2 regions of the Hyphomicrobium sp. MC8b genome follow, and region 1 is predicted to be linked to the other one. Evidence: predicted binding sites of a transcription regulator. Region 1 holds the regulator's gene; the other holds the start of a gene.
What was found. Region 1 encodes LexA, which represses DNA repair genes until DNA is damaged. Its sites were predicted from a motif close to TGTTCNNNNTGTGTTCNG; they were not measured.
Positions count from the first base shown of each region.

Region 2: the regulator LexA is predicted to act here: its motif matches at 2,987-3,004, upstream of ACLB1Z_RS18875 (PA0069 family radical SAM protein).

Region 1 covers NZ_LR898465.1:3,098,803-3,103,812, forward strand. The annotation lists gene ACLB1Z_RS15055 (hypothetical protein) at 316-453, opposite strand; gene lexA (transcriptional repressor LexA) at 1,563-2,303, shown strand; gene ACLB1Z_RS15065 (ComEC/Rec2 family competence protein) at 2,362-4,704, opposite strand; gene gltX (glutamate--tRNA ligase) at 4,776-5,010, shown strand, end outside.
Region 2 covers NZ_LR898465.1:3,940,971-3,945,980, reverse strand. The annotation lists gene ACLB1Z_RS18885 (site-specific DNA-methyltransferase) at 1-981, opposite strand, end outside; gene ACLB1Z_RS18880 (ribonuclease HII) at 1,155-1,796, opposite strand; gene ACLB1Z_RS18875 (PA0069 family radical SAM protein) at 1,829-2,941, opposite strand; gene ACLB1Z_RS18870 (TIGR04283 family arsenosugar biosynthesis glycosyltransferase) at 3,095-3,802, shown strand; gene moaB (molybdenum cofactor biosynthesis protein B) at 3,814-4,356, opposite strand; gene ACLB1Z_RS18860 (uracil-DNA glycosylase) at 4,377-5,010, opposite strand, start outside.

The DNA of each region.
Region 1 (5,010 bases):
CGCACGCTTCCGGACAAGGCGAACGGCCGGTCCGCACGGGGTGAGAAACCCGTGTGCGGAGCATCCCGCTTCATTAAGTGACCGTGCTCGCGACCCTGTTCTCAGGCTGTCACGGAGCGGATCGGTTCCGAGACTTCAAATGCCACGACCCAGCCGCGGAACCCGTCCGCTTCGTGCTTTATTGATGGTGCCGGCGACTCCCCTGCGGGGAGCCGGCCGCCGGCACATGCCTGTTGCTTCGTTCTTTGAAATTAGTGGCGCTAGTGACAGCGTTCCGCGAGTTGGCGCTATGCGAGGGGCGTCGCAAATTGTGCGTCAATGTCCGCGCCAGGAGCCGTGCACGCCTGGAACGAAATGACGGCTCATGTTGCCGCCGGTGATGGCGTCCGTCACCAGCGTACCGATCACGGTGACGATGATGCCGATGACGATTTGAGAAAACAAACCTCGCATGGTTCGCACGATGCTCCACCCCGACGTCAAAAGTATGAAACGCCCGGGTCGATAAACAGACATGCGACGTCTTTCCGTCGTTTTTTGCTGGCGCATCCGACTCGCCTCCAGCGAGCCGGCCGCCACGCCCACGGGATTCACAGATCATCTGTGGACGATGGAAGAGATTATTGGACTGACGGGCGAAGCGGCGCCTAAGCCCGGAAGACGGACGACCCTATAAGAAGCGGGATTGCCGCTAATGTAGGAGGATGCATGGACAGCAGTTGGCTTATAGTCGTTAGCTTGTTCGGGACGGCAATGGCCCCTCTTTGGGCAAAATGGTGGAATTTCGCTTTCCACAAGCTGGGGATGTCTCCCTATCTCCGTTTGTTCGGAGTTCTGTTTTTTTGCCTACTAACGATGTTGGTAGTCGGAGTGGCTCCTTGGATTTTGTTGTCTGTTTTAAGTGGGACGCTGGATACGAATTTGGCCGATCCTATGGTCCGGCGTGTGGGAATTGTCGTTTTCGGGGTGATGCTATTCTATCAAGCCGCTTATGCTTTGGGTGTCGCATGGCCGCGTGATTCTGTCCGCGCATAGCCGAGGTGATTATAACTGTAATCTGCAAATTGTGCGTCTTACGTGCAGATAAGATCGTCAGGCTTCAGTCCCGAAAGCTCGTTTCTATTCCCGCCTTGCGTGACATCACGCTATCAGCTGGAGAGGTTCGGGCACAATGAGGTTTTGGCCTATGTCCTGAGGGAAGAAATGCGCAACGGCGAGCCCGGTCATCGCCTTTGTGCATCCTGCTACCAAGAAGGCATAAAATCTTTTCTCCAGCCGGACTTACGGGTTCCTGGCCTAGTAACAGTTTTGGTTTGCAGTCACTGCGCCTCGGAAATTGGCCCAGATGGTGAGCGCCACCCTGAATGGGGCAAGCAAACGCGCAACAGGCGCTAAAAATTCAAACTGAGACACGACCCTCCCGCCTTGCATGGGTTGCGGAACGAGACGAGAACGTGTAGGGTACATACACGATTTGTACCGAGAATGAGCGGGCGGCATTCGGTGGTCAGCGTCTCAGCCCGCCGCGCTTGCCAGCCAGGAAAGGCTTGAGACGAACCCAGATGCTCACCGAAAAGCAGAAAGACCTCCTTCTCTTCATCCATGCGCGCATGCAGGAGCGCGGCGTGCCGCCCTCTTTCGACGAGATGAAGGACGCGCTGGATCTCAGGTCGAAGTCCGGCATTCACCGGTTGATCACCGCGCTGGTGGAGCGCGGGTTCATCCGCCGCTTGCCGCACCGGGCGCGGGCCATCGAAGTCATCAAGCTGCCGGACAACCAGGTTGGCTTGCCGTCCGCGGCACAGGGTGCCAGCACGGCCGCAGCACCGCAGCGGGGCTTCCAGCCAAGCGTGATCGAAGGCTCCGGTCCGCCGAAGACGAATGTGGCCACGCCGCCCCCGTCGCACGTCATCGACGCGCGGACGGTGTCGATCCCGGTCATGGGCCGCATCGCTGCCGGTACGCCGATCAGCGCCATTCAGAACCACACGCACGACATTGCGGTGCCACCCGACATCCTGACCAACGGCGAGCACTTTGCGCTGGAGGTCAAAGGCGATTCGATGATCGAGGTGGGCATCCATGACGGCGATACCGTCATCATCCGGCGGTGCAATACGGCGGAGAACGGCGATATTATCGTGGCGCTGGTCGAGGGCGAGGAAGCGACGCTGAAACGGCTGCGCAAGAAGGGCTCGACGATTGCGCTCGAAGCCGCTAATCCCGAATTCAAGACGCGGATTTTCGGACCGGATCAGATCGACATTCAGGGGCGCCTCGTCGGCTTGATGCGGCGGTATTGAGGGGCGGTTCGCCGCCATGCGTCGACGGAGCTAGAGCGACGCGGCGCAGCGTCGATGGCTAACGACCGCTTTCGGCGTCCGGCTCCGTGAGATCTTCCGTTTCGATCTCCGCCCCCTCTCCCGGATCGACGTCGGCTGATGTGCGTGTTTCGGGTTCTGCTTCGGCCGTCCGGGCAGGTTCGGCAGCCGGGGCGCCCGCCGGGGGCGGGGCCTGCAGAATACGCGGTTTCGGCAGCACTACCTGCTTTCGCTCCGGCGTCTCGCTCCAAGGTCGTTCGCCGCGATGGGCCGCGACCGTTTCGAGACGGATTTTGGGTTCCGGACTGTCGTTGCTGCGGTCGACGTAAAGGGCGTAAGCACCATTGCGCCAGCGATCGAAAACGTCGACGACCGTTCGCGGCACGGCGCAATTGCCGGGCTTGGGCGTATCGAGCACAAGCACGTCGGCGTTGAGGCAATCGTCGGTCACGGCAGCGGGATGGCGCGCGACCGCGACGGTCGCGCCTTTGACATGCGCGATGCAGCCGACAGCGTCGCAAGTAAAGCCTTCGCCGGTCTTGGCATCGCGCGCCGTTCGGGAATCGCCGTCGTATTCGAGCCAGCGGTCGAGGTCGTATTTCGTGCCCTTGCCCGGCATGGCGTCGAGCTTGCCCGAGTCATCGCGCACGGCGACAAGCAAACCTTTCTGTCCGACCAGAACATCAGGGCGCGGCATCCAAGGCGCAACAAGCAAACCGGCGCCGACAAGTGCAACGCCGAGAAGCCTGATCTGCGTCTGCCAAAGCAAAAACCAGATGCCGCCCGTGAGCATCAGCACGAAAGCCAGTTCAGGGATCGCTGGAATATGTCCGACAGCGCCCGGCAACGCGCCGACTTCGTTCGCACACCACGTCATGCCTTCGATGCCCCAGCCCATCAGCTTCAGGCCGAGCCATTCGAGGCCGAACGGCATCAGCACCATCGCGACGAGCGCCGCCGGCATGACGATCAGGTTGCAGATCGGAATGGCGATCATGTTCGCGAGCACGGCATATTGCTGACTCTGGTGAAAATTATAGGCCGCGAACGGCGCGACCGCGACGCTTGCGATCAACGTCGAGGCGATGATCTCGCCGAAGAACACGACCACGCGCATGACGGGATGCGGCTTGTGCTCGCGATTGAACAGGCTGCTCAGAAATTCGTGCGAGGCGATCAGCGCGGTTACGGCGGCAAACGACATCTGAAAGCCCGCGTCGAGCAGGCTCTCGGGATAGGCCAACAGAATAAGGAACGCCGCGAGCGCGACGTTGCGCAACGCAAGCGCCGGCCGGTCGATCAGCATGGCGCCGAAAATGATCAAGATCATCAGCGCCGAGCGCACGGTTGCGAACTGGCCTCCCGAAATCGCGAGATAGGCGACCGCGCTGATGATGCCGAGCGCGGCGGCGATCTTTTTGATCGGCATCGTCAAGGCGATGCGCGGGATCGCAGCGAGGATCAGGCGGATCGAAAAGAAAACAGCGCCTGCTGCAATCACCATGTGCAGGCCGGAGATCGAGAGAATGTGAAACAGGCCCGAATTCTTGAAGGCGTTGTTCGTCTCGGCACTGATGCCGCCGCGCTCGCCGGTGATAAGGGCAAGTGCAATCTCGCCGGTTTCGCCAGGAAGCGCCGCACGGATGCGCGCAGCAATCGCCTGACGGATATTTTCGATGGTGCGGCGATACCATTGGACGATGCTATTGGGGTCGAGATGGCCTTCGATCGTTGGCGCTGCGAATGCGTAGCCGACGCCGCCGACAGATTCGAACCAAGCGGTGCGCGCGTAATCGAAGCCGCCTGGAAGCGCTGGCTTTGCCGGCGGTGAGAGATTGGCTTTGATGCGGATCTTGTCGCCCGGTGCGGCGCGCGTTTTGGACGACATCGTGCGGATGCGCACGACGGCAGGCGTATCGGCTGCAGCGAGATTTGCGATTTTGGGGTTGGCAATCGTCAGTCGCTGGCCACGCGGCAGCTTGGCCTCGACCATTGTCACGGTGCCTGAGACTTCAACGCTGTGCAGCGCCTTGGTCAGAACGGGCGCGCGGACCGCTTCGACGCGCAGCTTGGCGATGCCAAAGCCCGCACCGATCAGAACCAGCGCCATCATCAGTGTCGCGGCGAGCGTGCCGGAGCGCACTGTCAGGCGCAAAATCACGGCGAGTGCCAGCGGCGCGAACGCTACGATCAGCGCCGGCTCCATTGGGAGCGCGAAATAGGCGGCAATTCCGGCACCGAGGCAAACGGGCGCCCAAAGGAAAAAGCTCTGCCGTTCAGCTTCAAACAACAGGGCAGCGCGGCTCATGCCGTGGTCGGCATAGCCTGGAAATGCGACGTCCGGTCCCCGCGCTTCGACCGACATGCCCTGTCCATGACGCATCGGGAACGGGAATTTTCCGCCCCCTTAACTTGTCCCATCTCACATGCTACGAGCGGAGCCTCAATCCCTCAATGGCAGACAGAACAAAAGGTCCAAAGGCCGAGACCATGACACCCAGCGCGCCCATCGTTCGATTTGCACCCTCGCCCACCGGATTTCTCCATATCGGCGGCGCACGGACGGCGCTATTCAACTGGCTTTATGCGCGTGGGCGTGGGGGCCGCTTTTTGCTGCGCATCGAAGATACGGACCGGGAACGCAACAACGAGGCGGCGGTCGCTGCGATCCTCGATGGCGTCAAGTGGC
Region 2 (5,010 bases), 840 kb from region 1:
GGCGCCAAGCCGATGAATTGACGCCTGCTGTCCGGCATAAAACAGCGTGCCGTCCGCGCGGACTTCGGCGCGCACTTCGCGGCGCGGATCGAACAGCTTGCGGCCGGGTTCGAGAATGCCGAGTTCCAGGATCTGCCCGAACGGAATGCGCGGCTCGTTGCGCTTCGACGGGATCGCTTCGATCGCGTCGAGATCGAGCGGCCGCACCTTCGCGATCCGCTCGTCCGCCGCTTTCGCATAATCCATGTCGCGCTCGATACCGATGAACTTGCGGCCGAGCCGCTTGGCGACGGCGCCGGTCGTGCCGGTGCCGAAGAACGGATCGAGCACCGTATCGCCAGGCTTCGTCGAAGCGATCAGAATGCGATGAAGCAGCGCTTCCGGCTTTTGTGTCGGATGCGCCTTGCGGCCACCGTCGTCCTTCAGGCGCTCTGGGCCTGAGCAGATCGGAAACAGCCAATCGGAGCGCATTTGAACGTCATCGTTCGATGCTTTCAGACTTTCGTAGTTGAACGTCACGCGCGATTTCTTATCGCGGCCCGCCCAGATCATTGTTTCATGCGCGTTGGTGAAGCGTTTGCCGCGGAAGTTCGGCATGGGGTTCACTTTGCGCCAGATAACGTCATTCTGAATCCAGAAGCCGAGGTCCTGGATCGCGACGCCGAGGCGGAAGATGTTGTGATAGGAGCCGATCACCCAGATCGCGCCATCCGGTTTCAGCACGCGGCGGCATTCGGCAAGCCAGGCGCGGCAAAAGGAATCATAGGCGGCGAAGTCGTCGAATTTGTCCCACTGATCGTCGACGCCGTCGACTTTCGTGTTGTTCGGTCTGAGGAGGTCGCCCGCAAGCTGCAAATTATACGGCGGGTCGGCGAAGATGAGATCGACGCTAGAGCTTTCGAGCTTCTTTAGCTCAGCAATGCAATCACCAATAAGAATCTTTCCGCTTTCCGAGCGGCCCTTGACGCGACGCGAACCCATGAACTCGAACCTGTACGCTACTATGAACTGAGCGCCCGCCATGAACTTACGCAACGGGCTGCCGAGCTTTGTACATCATGGGAATCGGGCTTGGATACGCTCAAAAGACGCGCAAGCAATTTATATTTTTTGATTCGATCTGCAACCTGATCCGTTTACGGAAAACATATCGTTCAGACGAGGGCGCCGAGGCCGAGCGCGAGCTGCACGGGCTTGAATGAGCGCCGGTGTAACGGCGAAACACCGAGCTTGTTGATGGCAGCCTGATGTTCCGGCGTGCCGTAACCCTTGTGACGCTCGAAGCCGTATCCCGGATAATCGCGCGCCATCTGCACCATGATGCGGTCGCGTGTGACTTTCGCGATGATCGAAGCCGCCGCAATGGACAGACACTTCGCGTCGCCTTTGATGATGGTTCGCGTCGTCATCGCGACCCGCGGCGCCTTATTGCCGTCAACCAGCACGAGCTTCGGCGCGTTGGCAAGTTGCCCGATGGCCTGCGCCATCGCCCACAGCGTTGCGGCAAGAATATTGTCGCGATCGATGCGATCGACCTCCGCGACGCCGACGCCGACGATGGCGACCTTCATAATGCGATTGAAGAGATAGGCGCGGGACTCTTCATCAAGCGCTTTGCTGTCGTCGATGTTCGCCGGAATTTTATCTGGATCAAGAATGACGGCCGCCGCAACGACCGGTCCCGCCCACGGGCCGCGCCCGGCTTCGTCAACGCCCGCGATCGGCCGAAACCCGAGCTGATGTTCGGCAGCTTCGAGTTCGAACGTCGGCTTGATGCGCGAATCGGCGATTTTCATTCGCCAGTTTGGTCATCGCGCAGATCAAGCTGTCAAAGCAGGGAGAGCTGTTGTCCACCGTTACCGGGACGCAGGAAGAGATCGGTTCGCAAGGCAACTCGTTCTTCGCCGAGACCGAGTCGCTTCTTGGCCAGCCGAAAGCGCAGCGCGATTTGCGTCGCATATGGTCCGCGCCCGACTTGGCGCACTCCGAAGTCCGGTGTGTAATCTCGCCCGCCGTGCATCGATCGCAAAAGCGAAATGACTCTGTCGGCACGGTTTGGAAATTCTTCCGCCAGCCATTCGCGAAAGAGATCTTTGATTTCGAGCGGCAGGCGCAGAAGCACATATCCAGCATTGCAGGCACCGGCCTCGCGCGCCGCTTCCAGGATGGGTTCGATCTCGTGGTCGGTCAGCCCGGGAATGATCGGAGCGACCATGACTGTGACGGGTATCCCGGCGTCGGCGAGCTTCTTCACGGTTTCGAGACGCTTTGACGGCGTTGCTGCCCTAGGTTCCATCGCGCGCGCCACGCGGCGGTCGAGCGTGGTGATCGATACCGCGACGCGCGCCAGATTTTTCTCGGCCATCGGTGCCAGGAGGTCGATGTCGCGCGCCACCAGCGCCGACTTCGTGATGATGCCGACCGGATGGTTGGTCTGCGCCATCACCTCCAGGATCGAGCGCGTAATCCGCCGCTCCCGCTCGATGGGCTGATAAGGGTCGGTGTTGCCGCCGAGCGCAATTGTGTGCGGTCGGTAGCTCGGCTTCTTGAACTCACGCTCCAGCAGAGCGGCGGCGTTCGGCTTGGCATAGAGCTTCGTTTCGAAGTCGAGCCCCGCCGAGTGCCCCAGATAGCAATGGCTCGGACGTGCGTAGCAATAGATGCAGCCATGCTCGCACCCTCGATACGGATTGATCGAGCTTTCAAACGAAACGTCTGGGCTGTCGTTGTGAGAGATGATCGACTTTGCGGCTTCTTCGATCACCTCGGTCTTGAAGGCGTCGAGATCGCCGAGGCTTTCCCAGCCGTCGTCGAAGGCTTCGTGGACCTCGGCTTCGAACCGTCCGGTTTTATTCGTCCGCGCGCCGCGCCCGCGCCGCCGCTCCGTATCGACGGCATGCGGGGCGGGAAGCGGGTTTTGATGGTCTCGGTCGGGCGCCATTGTTCGCGGTCGTTGCTGAGGATGTTCAGCCAATAGCACACGGCGCGGAACAAATAAAGAACATGCGGAGAGCGAACCGTGCCATGGAGATTGGTTAAGCCCCGCGACGTGGCGCGCCTTGCCGTGCGCGGATTGACGTGTCAGGAAAAGAGAATGATCTCAGTAATCATTCCCGCTCGGAATGCTGAACATACGTTACCGGCGACGCTATCTGCCCTGGTTCCGGCGGCAGTGGACGGACTCGTTAAGCAGGTCATCGTCGTCGATGGCGGGTCGACCGACAAGACTGCTGAGGTAGCCGATCAGGCTGGGGCCGATATCGTCAAGAGCGCGCCCGGACGCGGCGGCCAGTTGGCCCAAGGCGCTGAAATTGCCCGCTTTCCTTGGCTCCTTTTTTTGAATGCAGATACCGTCTTGGAAGACGGCTGGGAACGCAGCGCAACGTCGTTCATGCGCCGGGTCGATTTCGGCGAACGGTCGATGGCCGCGGGCGCCTTCACGTTCCGCCTCGATGACAAGGGTCTGGCACCGCGGCTGCTCGAACTGGTCGTTCAGTTGCGCTGCAAGCTCCTGCGCGTACCGTATGGCGATCAGGGCCTGCTGATCCCGCGCCGCCTGTTCGATGACGTCGGCGGCTACCGCAATTTGCCGATCATGGAAGATCTGGACTTGGCGCGCCGTATCGGACGCCGCCGCCTCACGATTCTCGATGCCAATGCCGTGACGTCGGCGGAGCGTTATCGGCGCGACGGGTATCTCTCGCGATCGTTCCGCAACCAGATCTGTCACATGCTGTATGGCGCAGGCATTCCGGTCAGCATGATCGCGCGCCTTCAGGGCAAGGTCGAAACCGGCGCTTAAGCGCGCCCGTCTCACGCCGACGTGCGATGCTCTTCGAGCCGCGGCAGGATTTCGATGAAATTGCACGGCCTGTGGCGCATATCGAGCTGGAGCTTCAGGATGCCTTCCCAGGCGTCTTTGCATGCGCCCGTCGAGCCGGGCAGACAGAAAATATAGGTCCCGCGCGCCACGCCCCCGCACGCGCGCGACTGGATCGTCGACGTGCCGACCTTCTGATACGACAGCATGTGAAACAGGATCGCGAACCCTTCGATCTCCTTCTCAAACAACGGCTTCACCGCTTCCGGCGTAACATCCCGTCCCGTGAACCCGGTGCCGCCCGTGGTGATGACGCAATCGACGGACGCGTCATTGATCCATCCCTCCACGATGCCGCGGATCTGCGCCTTGTCATCTTTCGCAAGCTTGCGGTCCACGAGTTCGTGGCCCGCTTCGCCAATGGCGCGCTCGAGATAGGCGCCAGATGTATCTTCCGCGAGCGTGCGGGAATCCGACATCGTCAGGATTGCGATGCGGATTGGAACGAATTGGCGTTCGGCGTCGATGCCGGCCATGGCAAGCCTCGTTGTGTTGTCTAAAGCTTCGACTTGATTTGTAGCAGATCCATCCACGCGAGCTGCTTGGCGGCAGGCGTTCGCAGCAGATATGCCGGATGCAACGTGGCGATAGCCGGGATTTTTCGCTCCCCGACTTTAACCTCGCGCCACTTGCCCCGAAGCCGCATGATGCCTTCCGTTGCGCCAATCACTTCCTTCGCCGCCGCGCCGCCCACGGCGACCAGCATCTTGGGCGCGACAAGCTCGATCTGCCGGTCGAGAAACGGCCGGCAGGAGAGCGCTTCCTGTGGCGTCGGCGTGCGGTTTCCCGGCGGCCGCCAATAGACGATATTGGTGATGTGCACGTCACCTTCAGACAGCCCGATTGCGGCAAGCATCTTGTCGAGCAATTGCCCCGCACGCCCGACGAACGGCTTACCTGCCAAATCCTCGTCGCGTCCGGGTGCTTCGCCGATGAACATAATGTCAGCCTGCGGCGCGCCGCGATAGAAGCACAGCTTCGTTGCCGTCGATTTGAGGCCGCAGCCGTCGAAAGCCTGCAGCGCTGCTTCCAGCCCTTCAAGCGATGTCACGGCGCGCGCGATGCGGCGGGCGCCCGTTTCAGCTTCGCTGGCGCCGAGCGGCGTCGCGGCGCGTGGTCGGCTCGGATCG